Regions from separate parts of the Salinibacterium sp. NK8237 genome, predicted to be linked through region 1. Evidence: riboswitches for the same ligand, from Rfam matches in the RefSeq annotation. Region 1 holds a riboswitch; the other holds the start of a gene.

Evidence for each region. Region 1 has a riboswitch for glycine ahead of I6E56_RS13605 (L-serine ammonia-lyase). Riboswitches for the same ligand answer to the same signal wherever they lie in the genome.
Region 2: it holds a riboswitch for glycine, as region 1 does, so the genes downstream of both, gcvT (glycine cleavage system aminomethyltransferase GcvT) here and I6E56_RS13605 (L-serine ammonia-lyase) in region 1, are expected to answer to the same signal.

What each region holds. Positions count from the first base shown of each region.
Region 1 is NZ_JADYWE010000003.1:11,442-17,983, forward strand. It holds gene folP (dihydropteroate synthase) at 1-18, shown strand, start outside; gene I6E56_RS13600 (pyrimidine reductase family protein) at 24-770, shown strand; gene I6E56_RS13605 (L-serine ammonia-lyase) at 805-2,259, opposite strand; glycine riboswitch at 2,407-2,502, opposite strand; gene I6E56_RS13610 (siderophore-interacting protein) at 2,637-3,467, opposite strand; gene I6E56_RS13615 (alpha/beta fold hydrolase) at 3,548-4,819, opposite strand; gene I6E56_RS13620 (septum formation family protein) at 4,964-5,464, opposite strand; gene I6E56_RS13625 (inositol monophosphatase family protein) at 5,561-6,352, opposite strand; gene rsgA (ribosome small subunit-dependent GTPase A) at 6,355-6,542, opposite strand, start outside.
Region 2 is NZ_JADYWE010000002.1:511,973-518,514, reverse strand. It holds gene I6E56_RS12825 (VWA domain-containing protein) at 1-321, opposite strand, end outside; gene gcvP (aminomethyl-transferring glycine dehydrogenase) at 579-3,506, opposite strand; gene gcvH (glycine cleavage system protein GcvH) at 3,506-3,877, opposite strand; gene gcvT (glycine cleavage system aminomethyltransferase GcvT) at 3,880-5,037, opposite strand; glycine riboswitch at 5,176-5,297, opposite strand; gene I6E56_RS12805 (Lrp/AsnC family transcriptional regulator) at 5,449-5,880, opposite strand; gene I6E56_RS12800 (ornithine cyclodeaminase) at 6,012-6,542, shown strand, end outside.

The sequences.
Region 1 (6,542 bases):
GACATCAACGAAAGGTAGGCACCGTGGCCGACGCATCCGACATCCATTCCCTCAACGCAGGAGCACCTCTCACCGACGAACAACTTCTCGCGAGTTACGCGGTGGCTGATCGGTCGGTGCCGTGGTTGCGCGCGAACTTCGTGTCGAGCATTGATGGCGCTGCCACCCACGAGGGAGTGTCTGGTGGGCTTGGCACGGACTCAGACGGGCGAGTATTCGGGCTGCTCCGTCGCCTTGCGGATGTCATCGTCGTTGGTGCGGGAACAGTGCGGCAAGAGGGATACCGCAATCTCGCTCTCGACGAGAAGTCTGCAGAGTGGCGGACTTCGCAAGGACTCGCCGCTCAGCCACCGTTTGCCATAGTGACGGCATCCCTGCGGCTGGAGCCGGGAGACTTGGGTAGCTATGCGACGCGCCCCCTCGTGGTGACCACCGAGAGCGCACCCGCGGAGAGCCGTAAACGAATCGAAGAGGTTGCTGACGTGATCATTGCGGGGGATTCTGCCGTAGATACCGTCGAGATGAAACACCTCCTCGCGGAACGCGGGTTGGTTCAGCAGCACAGTGAAGGCGGGCCGACACTCTTCGCGACGATGATTGCTCAGGGCGTTGTTGACGAACTCTGCCTCACCGTGAGTCCGCGACTCGAAGGCGGCTCGGCTCGACGAATCGTGGATGCTGCGGATGCGACACCACAAAACATGTCGCTCGCGCACGCGCTGTCCGCGCCCGATGGAACGCTGCTGCTGCGCTACGTTCGAGCGCGTTAGCTAGTACTCGGCCGCTGCGGTACTTTCGAGCCCGCTAGCACTCGACAACGTTGACGGCGAGACCACCCATCGACGTTTCTTTGTAGCGGGAACTCATGTCTTTGCCGGTCTCGGCCATGGTGATGATGACCTCATCGAGCGAGACGCGGTGCTCGCCATCGCCCCACAACGCCATCTTCGCGGCATTGATCGCCTTCGAGGCAGCAATCGCATTGCGTTCAATGCACGGAATCTGCACGAGTCCACCAATGGGATCGCACGTGAGTCCGAGGTTGTGTTCCATCGCAATCTCGGCCGCATTCTCGACCTGTGCGGGAGTTCCACCGAGAATCTCTGCGAGCCCCGCGGCGGCCATGGAGGAGGCTGAGCCAACCTCGCCCTGACATCCGACCTCGGCTCCCGAGATGGAAGCCATGCGCTTGTAGAGCACGCCCACGGCCGCGCTGGCCAGCAAGAAGCGCACGGTTGCGTCATCCTTCGTCGCCTGGTCGGCGTCTTTCATGCCTGGTGCGTAGTGGGTCGCGTAGAACAGCACGGCCGGGATGATGCCGGCAGCACCGTTGGTGGGGGCAGTGACGACCCGGCCACCCGAGGCATTTTCTTCGTTGACGGCGAGAGCCACAAGGTTGACCCATTCCTGCCAAAAGTTGGGATCGCGGTTGGGGTCTTCTTCGCGCAGGCGTCGGTGCCAGTCGGGGGCCCGGCGACGTACCTTCAAGTTACCGGGCAGGTTGCCGGTGCGTTCAAGGCTATTGTTCTTGCACTCATCCATGACATCGCGGATGTGCAGAAGGCCAGCAACCACCTCAGACTCGGGGCGGCGCGCCAACTCGTTGCGCAACATCACGCCGCTGAAGCTGAGCCCTTCGGCGCGACAGTGCGCGAGCAATTGCGCTGCAGTGCGGAACGGCAGAGGATCAGCCACGGCGGCTGGGCCGCTAGAGGAGCTGCCATCGCGGTTATCGCCCTCGCGATAGATGAAACCGCCGCCGATCGAGAAGTAGGTTGCCTCGAGAATTGCGGCGCCATCCGCATCGTATGCCGCAAAGCGCATGCCGTTCGGATGCCCGTCGAGCACGGTGAGCGGGTGCAGGGCAATATCGGACGCGCGGAACGGCACATCGTGACTCGCGCCCAAGCGCAACACTCCGGATTCTTCGATGCGGGCCAGAATCTGTTCCATCTCCGCGGGGAGAACCTGGTCGGGGAGCTTGCCTTCCAAGCCAATGAGCACCGCGCTCATCGTGCCGTGGCCAGCACCGGTTGCGGCGAGAGAGCCATAGAGGCGAACGCTGAGAGTGGCGACCGAGTCGAGCATCTCGTGTTCGGAAAGATCAGCGGCAAATGACGCAGCCGCGCGCATGGGGCCAACCGTGTGTGAACTGGACGGGCCAATGCCGACCGTGAACAGATCGAAGCTGCTGAGGGGCACCTCTTCGAGCGAGGGCGTTGGTACTTCGGTTCGGGGGGTCAGATTGCGAATGGCCACGGTGACTCCGTTTCTTCACCACACTGCGTCGTGCGGGCGTCGTTGAGTCCTCTCCGCTCTGTATCGGGCCTGAGAGTTTCCGCACGCTTGTGGCGTTGCGTTGCCCCGTCGGCGAGTCGGACAGGGCCGACTACTTTTCAGAGTTGCCTATCCACTGCGGTACTGGGGCCTGAGAGATTCCCGGAGAGGGTTTGCTCCTACGGCGCCAACCATCGATCGGAAGGACTCTCCCGCAGCAGAATGACGGCTGTTCACTTGTGCCATCAGCATACACTTGAGCCTGCCTCGCAGACCCGTCAATCTCGCGCCGGACTGGTGCTCAGTCGAGCGGGCGTTCCGCCACTCAGCGCTGCGAAACGCGCGCTCGTAAAGACCGCTTAGTCCTCGGGGTCTGAGGGATCGATCGGCTCGTGGTGGTCAGCGTTTGTCACTCCACGGCGCCAGTAACCGTCGGCTGTCACTTGCTGCTTGGGAAGGCCTAGCTCACGACGCAGGTAGCGGCGGAGCGGAACCAGAGTTGTCGCTTCTCCCGCAAGGAAAACGAAGGTCGACTCGCCGATTTCGCCGAGCGCGCGCAAGGCGGCTTCCAGCTGACCGAGGCCGTCGCGACGATAGAACCAACCGGCATCCATGCGTGACTTCAGCTCGTCACTGAAGTAGCTCTCAAGGCCTTCGTCGGCGACATCGAACAGGGCGGTGATGTTTACCGAGGTGGGCAGCATATCGATCCAGCGAGAGGCTGCCGGGAACGCAGTCTCGTCCGCGATCAGGATGACGTGGGTTGCACCAACGGGCAGCAGTCGTGATCCCCGCGGACCGGCAATCACGAGGCTGTCGCCAACGGCGGCTTTTCCGGCCCAAGCGGAGGCAGGTCCCTCGTCTCCGTGGACGACGAAGTCGATGTCGAGCTCGTGACGACCAGCATCGCTGCGGAAGCCGAGCGGGGTGTAGTCACGCGAAATAACCTTGCCCTCGCCCTTGGGCTTCTTGATTCCCTCGGCGGTCATCGTGGGTGCAGTGAGCACGCCGGTTGCGGGGTCGGGAAAGAACACCTTGACGTGGTCGGTGGGGCCGCTGCTGACAAATCCGGCGAGTTCATCACCGCGAAGGGTGATGCGCGCTATCGACGGTGCCGGGTGGCTGACGGCGCTGACGGTCACGTGGCGGATGACGAGGGGATGCTTGACGGAGTCACGTTCAATTGTCATAGGCGATGGGCGCGGACGCCAGCTCATTTCACTAAAAGTTAGGCTTACCTAACTACTGTAACCCTCGCTTGCTGGGAGAGCTAGAGTGACGGCGCGGTTTCTGTCGTCGTGATCGAGATCTCGCCCTCAAGTGAGCGATGCACAGGGCACTTATCGGCAATGACGAGAAGCGAAGCACGTTGCTCATCGGTGAGGTCGCCTTCGAACGTGAGCTCACGTGTGAAGTGCTCGACCATTCCCTCGGTCGAGGTGCAGTGCTCGCACGCGGCCGCGTCGATACGCTCGCGACTCAGCCGAACACTGACCGACTTCAACGGCATCTTCTTACGGTCGGCGTACATCCTGATGGTGATGGAAGTGCAGCTTCCGAGCCCGGCCAAGACAAGGTCATAGGGTGCTGGGCCATGGTTTTCGCTTAATGGTGCAGGCTCATCCGAAATAAATTCGTGGCCCGAGGCGAAGACGCGCTGTTCGTAGCGCGCAGGGCCGCTCTCGGTGACGATCACCGAACTGCCGTCCTCAGTGATAGTCGCGCTCGGGCTGGCGACCGCAGCAGTGTTTACGGGAGTGTCGCTCTTCGCCGGCTGAGCAGCTGTGGAGTGGTCGAAAGCGTAGCGGGCCGACCACGCTGCGATGATGCTGGCGGCGAAAGCAGCGTCATCCCGATTGCTCAGCAAATGATCCGCACCATCGAGCGCCACGAAGGACTTGGGATGCTTCGCCGTTTCGAAGATCTCGCGCGCATTGTCGACGCCCACCGTCTGATCGATGGGGGAGTGCATGACCAAAAGTGCGGCATCCAAATCGCGCAGTCGCGCGGACTGAGGCTGGGCAGCAATGTCGTCGAGGAGTTGCTTGCGAATGCGGAACTCGCGGCCGCCCAGCTGAACCATTGCTTCTCCTTCAGCCACGATTTCGGCACTGGCGTGAGAGAAGAGGTTGGAGATGTGGGCGGGATCGCTTGGGCTGCCGAGGGTGACGACAGCACGTGTGGAGGGCACACGATGCGCTGCAGCGAGCACGGCGGCTCCACCGAGGGAGTGCCCGATGAGAATCGTGGGGGCGCGGTAGTTGGTGCCGAGATATTCGGTGGCAGCAACGACATCGTCGATGTTGGAACTGAAGTTGGTGTTGGAGAAATCTCCGTCGGAGCCGCCCAGACCGGTGAAATCGAACCGCAACACGGCGATGCCATAGTCAACGAGCGCTTTTGAAATGCGCGACGCAGCGAAGGAATCCTTCGAGCATGTAAAGCAGTGGGCGAAGAGGGCATAGGCAGAAGGGGTGCCGTCGGGGAGGTCGAGGCGGGCCGCCAGCATGGAATCGTTGGAGCCGGGGAATTCGATCTTCATTATCCGTTACCGCTTTCGTGTCGACTTGCTCCAGCGTTTCTCATCCGGATAACGGATGCAACGTCTCCGTGCTCTCAGTTCTTCCCGTTAACGCCAGAACGGCTGGCAAAGACAGTGTCTTCGCCAGCCGTTCTGAAAAGAAAATTACTCTGCGGCACCGGCAAGCGAACCGCTGATCTGGTCACCTGAGGGGTCGTAGACAAGACACAAGATCTCGCGGTCGCCCTCTGACCAGCTGCCCTCGGTGGGGTAGTACCAGGAGAAGTCGTAAACCGAGTCTTCGTACTCTGCGCCGATAAAGGTTCCGAACTCTGCGTAGCAGTCAGCCGTAGCCTGATCTTCGATCGCTGAGTCGCCGGGGAAGTCTCCCTCGGCCATGTACGAGGCAGCGTAAACCTCGGCATCGTGCGGCTCGGCGCAGTCGACGGTCTTGGTGCTGGAAACTTCGCCACCATCTTGGTTGCCGACTTCGCAGTCACCAATAACGAGGCTGAAGATGTCTTGAGTGGTGCCGGCTCCGGGGTCGACGGCATCGGAAATTTCGTTCGTAACTTGATCGAGGATGCTGCAGCCACTGAGCGCCACGGCTGCAACAGCAATGGTGGCGATGGCGAGCGTCCGGCGCCAGATGTTCTCTGTCGTCATGGAAGTGGGTCTCTTTCGTCTGAGGTGGTCACGCTTCGTTCTGGTCAAGCTTAGTGAAACACAGCACATTCACAGGTGGCGGAAGCGGGTGAAAAGCTAGTGAGAGCCCAAAAACCCCAGAACTTCGTCATGAAGAACGCCATTTGTTGCCAGAGCGTTACCTTCCCACGGTCCGGGAATGCCTTCAACTGAAGTGAAACGACCGCCGGCCTCCAACACAATAGGGATCAGAGCCGCCATATCGTACGGCTTCAGATCGAATTCGCCCACGACATCGAGCGCACCTTCGGCAAGCAACATGTACGCCCACATGTCGCCGATCGCGCGTGAACGCCACGTGGCGCGCGTCAAGGCGACGACAGCATCGAGGCGACCAGCTTCATCCCAGCCCGGCAGGCTGTTGTAGCTGATGGATGCCGCCTCAAGCGAGGAGACCTTGCTTACTGAAATCTGTTCGGGCTCGCCATCGTGGGCCTGAGCAAAAGCGCCGTGACCAATAGCCGCCCACCACCGCTTGCCGAGAGCGGGGGAACTGACCACGCCAACCTGGGGTACGCCATCGATGACGAGCGAGATGAGCGTTCCCCAGATGGGGACGCCGCGCAAAAAGTTGGAGGTGCCATCGATGGGATCGATAATCCACTGGCGGTTCGAGTCTCCGGCCTCGCCATACTCTTCTCCGAGAATCGAGTCTCCAGGGCGGGCAGCAGCAATTCCGGCACGGATGCTGCGCTCAACAGCCTTGTCGGCATCCGTGACTGGCGTGCGGTCGGGCTTAGTCGTGACTTCGAGATCGAGCGCGGTGAAGCGGTCGAGCGAGATGAGGTCGGCGTCGCCAGCGAGGGCGAGCGCGAGGGAAAGATCGTCGGCGAGAGTGTATTCGGTCACGACTACACGCTAGCGGAACCGAGTGTCGTGATGAGCCGCTGGAACGAGTCGAGGCGCAACTTGCCGACCTCGCCGAGCGCTCCGGCTGCGACGGCTTCAGCGATCGCGCAGTCGGGAGCATCGGGCAAGTGAGTGCAGCCGCGCGGACATTCTTGGGCAAGCTCGGCCAAGTCGGTAAACGACGACAAGA
Region 2 (6,542 bases), on a different contig from region 1:
GGCGAAGAGAGCAGCGGTGTCTGCCGAAACAAGCGAACGGACTTCGGTTTCGGTGCAATTGCCGTCGGCCTCATCGAACTCCGCCGCGACAATTGTGAGGGCGGGAGCAATCGACGGGTCAGCGGCAATCACGACAGGGCGAGTCTCGGTGCAGCCGCCAGCCAACGGCGCTACAGCATTCGAAATCCATCCAATTGCGCCCAATTGGATTCCTGCGAGAGAGAGAGCCGCAATGGCAACCAGCGCAATAGGCGCCAGCCACCAACGCTTCTTCCACCGTTGCCAAAAAGTCTTACGGTGTCGATGCCGTCGGGTGGTCACGAAGCTCTCCAGTCGGTGAGAAAGCGATACGAGGTCGTCGGGTCGACCAATCGCTGTACACCAAACGCACATTACAACACCTGAAGAGAGAAAATCCAGCTAAAGTGAAGAATTTTCCCCGTGACAGATGCCGATGCCAGACGAATGCTGGTGTCCCACATTCGGGGGACACAATTATGGCGCGTGCAGAACCGAACTGGATCGACTCCGCACGCGCCATTTTCCGTCACCCAAGCGACTGGAATCAGTGCATTTCGCTACTGCGCAAACGCCTCAATCGGCGGGCACGAGCAGACCAAATTGCGGTCGCCATAGGCGTTGTCTACACGGCGTACCGGCGGCCAGTATTTGCCAGACACGAGGGAGCTCAACGGGTACACAGCCTTCTCACGCGAGTAGGAGTGCTGCCAGTCGCCTGCGATCACCGAATGCGCCGTGTGCGGAGCATTGATGAGGGGGTTATCGTCTGCTGGCCACGTTCCGGCCGCGACGGCATCCGCTTCTTCCTTGATGGCAATCATCGCGTCGATGAAGCGATCGAGCTCGGCGAGGTCTTCGCTCTCGGTCGGCTCGACCATGAGTGTGCCCGAGACCGGGAACGACATCGTGGGCGCGTGGAAACCGTAGTCAATGAGGCGCTTGGCGACATCGTTGTTGTCGATGCCGGTCGCCTCCTTGAGCGGACGCAGATCGAGGATGCACTCGTGCGCAACGAGGCCGTTGTCTCCCGCGTAGAGCACCGGGAAGTGCTCGCGTAGGCGCACCGCAATGTAGTTGGCTGAGAGCACAGCGGCACCGGTCGCGGCTTTGAGGCCAGCCGATCCCATCATGCGCACGTAGGCCCACGTGATCGGCAGGATGCTCGGGCTTCCGTAGGGAGCAGCGCTCACCGCTCCCCCAGCGTGAACATACGGACCCGCAGCACCGGTCTGCATGTCGAAAGCCGGATGATGCTGGCTCTGCGCCATGGGGTGGCCAGGCAAGAACTTAGCCAGATGCGCTTTTGCAACAACCGGACCAACACCGGGGCCGCCACCGCCGTGCGGGATGCAGAACGTCTTGTGCAGGTTGAGGTGGCTGACGTCTCCGCCAAAGTCACCGAACCGCGCGTAGCCGAGCAGGGCGTTGAGGTTGGCACCGTCAACGTACACCTGTCCGCCAGCGTCGTGCACGGCCTGCGTGATTTCACGCACTTCGTGCTCGTAGACACCGTGGGTCGAGGGGTAGGTGATCATGAGCGCAGCGATTTCACTCGCGTGCTCGGCGATCTTGGCGCGCAGGTCGTCGAGGTCGACGTTGCCGAGATCATCGCAGGCCACCACGACGACACGCATTCCGGCGAGCATGGCGCTGGCGGCGTTCGTGCCGTGAGCACTCGATGGAATGAGGCAGATCGTGCGTTCCGGATTGCCGTTCGCTCGGTGGTAGCCACGAATCGCGAGGAGCCCCGCGAGTTCGCCCTGGCTTCCGGCGTTCGGCTGCAACGACGCGGTGTCGTAACCGGTGACCTCAGTGAGCCACGACTCGAGGTGCGAAATCATGACGAGATAGCCCGACACATCTTCGGCAGGAGCGAAGGGGTGGATGCCTGCGAACTCCGGCCAGCTCACCGCTTCCATCTCGGTCGCTGCGTTGAGCTTCATCGTGCACGAGCCCAGCGGGATCATGCCGCGGTCGAGCGCGTAATCCTTGTCGGCGAGGTACTTGAGGTAGCGCATCATGCTCGTCTCCGAGCGGTGCGTGTTGAAGACCGGGTGCGTGAGGTACTCGCTCGTGCGGTTGAGCGCCCCCGGGATGGTGGTGTCGTCGGGCGAGTAGCTAAAGAATCCGCCCTCAAGCCCAAATGCATCCGCAAGGTCGTTCTCTTGCGCGGCGAGCATTCCGCCGTAAGGCTGCGTCGATACTTCGTCGAAGCTCAAACGAACAGTGTCAGCATCCACGACATAGAGCAGGATGTCGCTCTCGAGTGCCTTGGCGGCGATAGCTTGCGCCTGGCCCTTTTTCGTCACCGAGAGGGTGTCGAAGAAGGTCTCGTTCTCGACCGTGTAGCCGGCAGCGGTCAAGCGTGCTGCGAACTTGGCGGTGTCGTGGTGGATGCGCTGAGCGATCCGCTTGAGGCCCTGCGGTCCGTGATAAACGGCATACATGGATGCCATGACAGCCAACAAGACCTGAGCGGTACAGATATTCGAGGTCGCCTTCTCGCGGCGGATGTGCTGCTCGCGCGCCTGCAACGAAAGACGGTAGGCGGGGTCGCCAGCGGCATCCTGAGATACGCCGACGAGGCGGCCGGGCAACTGGCGTTCGAGGCCCTTGCGCACCGACATGTAGCCGGCGTGCGGTCCGCCGAAGCCCATCGGCACGCCGAAGCGTTGCGTGGTGCCGACGGCAACATCTGCGCCGAGTTCACCTGGCGACGTGAGAATCGTCAACGCAAGCAGATCAGCGGCAACAACGGCGAGTCCGCCGTGAGCTTTCACTGCAGCGATAACCTCGCTGGAATCCCACACGCGACCAGTTGCGCCCGGGTATTGGATGAGCGCGCCGAAGCACTCCGGCAGCTCAGGGTTCGCACCGAGCGTTGCCAGGTCGATCTCAACAAGCTCAATTCCGAGAGCCTCCGCGCGGTTCGCCAGCAGAGCCTTGGTCTGCGGAAAAGTATCGGCATCCACGATAAACACGGGCGACTCCACGCGAGCCGCACGGCGCGCAAGGAGCATCCCCTCAACAGCGGCGGTGCCCTCATCGAGCATCGACGCGTTCGTCGTGGTCATTCCAGCAAGGTCAGCAACCATCGTCTGGAAGTTGAGGAGAGCCTCAAGGCGACCCTGCGAAATCTCCGGCTGGTACGGCGTGTAGGCCGTGTACCAGCTCGGGTTTTCAAGCACGTTGCGCTTGATCACGGCGGGCGTGATTGTGTCGTAGTAACCGAGACCGATCATGCTGCGACGAATCTTGTTTGCGCCGGCGAGCGCACGCAGTTCGGCGAGCGCCTCACGCTCGGAAGCAGGAGCCGGGATCGTGGAGTTCACGATCGGAGTCTGGTGAATGGCGGGCGGAACCGCGGCATCCACAAGCGATTCGAGGCTGTCGTAGCCGACAGCGGCCAACATGCTGGCCTGGGCTGCGTCATCCGTGCCGATGTGGCGGTCAGCAAACGTGCCGCTGATGAAAGGGTTGGGCATTATTCGCCTGTCAATGCGGTGTATTCGTCGAGGCTGAGCATCGACGGGAGTTCAGTAAATTCGATCTTCACGAGCCAGCCTTCGCCGAAGGGGTCGCTGTTGACGAGTTCTGGGCTGTCGGTGACAGCATCGTTGGATTCGACTACGGTTCCCGCAACGGGAGCGAAGAGTTCGCCCACCGACTTGGTCGACTCGATCTCGCCAACGATCTTGCCCTCAGCGACAGTGGCGCCGACCTTGGGCAGATCAACGAAGACGATGTCGCCCAGCTTGCCTGCCGCGAAGTCGGTGATTCCGACCGTCGCGATGGTGCCGTCGACCAGCACCCATTCGTGCTCGGCGGTGTACTGCAATTCGCTCTTCTCAGCCATGATCAGGCCTCTCTTTTGTAGAAGGGTAGGGAAACAACGGATGCAGCAATGCGACTGCCCCGCACATCAATGTGAAGCTCGGTGCCGACCTCACTCACGTCGGGGTCGACATAAGCCATCGCGATGGGGTGGCCCAGAGTCGGCGACAGAGCGCCGGAGGTGATGACGCCGACCTCGGTGTCGCCGTCGAAGAGCAGGTAGTCAGCGCGACCGGCACGGCGACCCTCGGCAGCGAGACCGACGAGGACGCGAGCACCGGCATCCGGGCCCGCTTCGATCGCGCTGCGACCGACGAAGTCACCTTCTTTGCTGAGAGCAACAACGCGGCCGAGGCCAGCCTGCACGGGGAAGGTGCCGAGGTTGAGTTCGTGTCCATACAGCGGCATGCCCGCTTCGAGGCGGAGAGTGTCTCGGCACGCGAGACCGGCGGGCACGAGGCCGAGCGGTTCGCCGGCAACCGTGAGTGCAGCCCAGAGGGCGGCCGCGGCATCCACGTGAATGTACAGTTCGAAGCCGTCTTCGCCCGTGTAGCCGGTGCGACCGATGATGAGGTCGGTGCCGTTGAAGGTTGCTGCGGTTTCGCGGTAGTACTTGAGTTCGTCGAGGGGCGTTGCGAAGTCGCCGAGACCGGCGGTCGCTTCGAGGATGGCGCGCGAAACGGGGCCCTGAACGGCGATGAGCGCGTAGTCGTCGCTCTCGTCGGTGACCGTGACATCGAAGTCTGCGGCACGCTCGGTGAGAGCAGTTGCGGCAGCGAAACGGTTGCCAGCGTTGGCCACGACGAGGAAATGGTCGTCGGCGAGGCGATAGGTGACGAGGTCATCGATGATGCCACCCGCCTCATTGAGCAACAGGCTGTACTTGGCTTGAGCCAAGGCAATACCCGAGAGCTTGCCCGCGAGCGCGTAGTCGAGGTACGCGCCAGCGTCAGCGCCGCGCACGTGAATCTCGGCCATGTGCGAGATGTCGAAAATGCCGGCAGCGGTGCGCACGGCATGGTGCTCGGCGAGGTCGGAGCTGTACCGCACCGGCATCATCCAGCCAGCGAAATCGGTGAACGCAGCACCGAGTTGCTCATGGATGCTGTGCAGCGGCGAATACCTCACCGCGGTGGGCGAAGATTTAGCGTATGAAGCTTCAGAACTTGATACATCGGTCACGGAGTTCTCCTGGCGCATGGGCTAGTGAATAGAACTCCCCCTCTGTGATGAGCCTGAGAGCTTCACACGCTAAACGCTAGCGAGCTTTCACCGTCGGCGGAACCTCAGGGTGATGCGAGGTTCTCTTTCCAGAGTGGCCAGTGCGGTGCGGTACGTGAACCTGAGAGATTGGCGGGGAGGCTTGCTCCTTCGGTGCCGGCCTGGCGCTTGCCAATTTCAGTTGACTAGCGCTGGGTGCCCGGCTCTCCCGCATCGTGTTGCGGCCCGATGTTCAGTTGTGAGTTCAGCATAGCAATGCGGGGCGGATGCTCGCGCCGATGAGCACGCCGCGAGCGGGTGATTCGTGCCCTTTCAGCCGACTGGCGCTCCAGTGGTCTACAGCGGCGGCGCGGCTGGCCGTCGAAAGCAGGGTTACAGGAGCGCTGAGCTGAGCAACAAACTGGTCTCGCTGTTCACGACACCCTCCACATTGCGCATGCGGGCCAGCACCCGGTCAAAGTTGCTCAGGCTGTCCGTGCGAATGTCGGCCACGAGATCCCAGGCGCCGTTGGTGGTGTGAAGTTCGCGGATCTCGGGCAGGCCGCGGAGCTGGCTGATCACGGCATCCGTCGATCGCCCTTCTACCTCGATGAAGGCAACTGCCCGAATAAACGAGGGATCGCGATCTTCTCGAATACGGATAGAAAAACCGAGCACGGTGCCGTTGCTTACGAGGCGATCAATACGGCTCGTGACAGTCGCACGCGTGACGTTAAGGCGACGCGAGAGGCTCGCTACCGACTCTCGCGCATCGGCCCTCAGCGCGGCTAAAAGGCGGCGATCGAGATCATCTAAGTCAGACATGTACAAACTGTACATTTCGGCCCCGCATTATGCATAGTTATTGGCCGAAAATAGGGTTGACTGAGAGTTGTAGGTACATAGTGCATATTCGTAACGTAGGAAGCACTAATACCGCAACGAAAGGAGTGACCATGGTTCACTACGTAGACGTCAACAACATGCGCCGCTGGATTGCCGACACCGGCATCGAGCCAATCATTATGGGCATCGTGGGTTACCTCGAGCAGGATTATGCCAAGTGGCCTCAGTTCGACAAGTCACCTCGCGTTGCCGCTCATTCCCCTGAAGGCGTCATCGAATTGATGCCAACAAGTGATGGCGAAACGTATGGCTTCAAGTACGTCAACGGACACCCTTCGAACCCCGCACTGGGCTTTCAGACCGTCACCGCGCTCGGCATGCTTGCCCGCGTCGACAACGGCTACCCCACGTTCTTCTCGGAGATGACCCTCCTCACGGCACTGCGCACCTCTGCGACGTCTGTCATGGCAGCGCGTGCTCTGGCCCGCCCCGACTCCAGCGTTCTTGCCCTCATCGGCACCGGCACCCAGTCTGAGTTCCAGGCACTCGGCTTCCGCGCCGGTCTCGGCATCACGAGCCTGCGTGTGTGGGACACCGACCCTGCAGCGATGGACAAGTTCATTCGCAATGTGGAGCCGCTC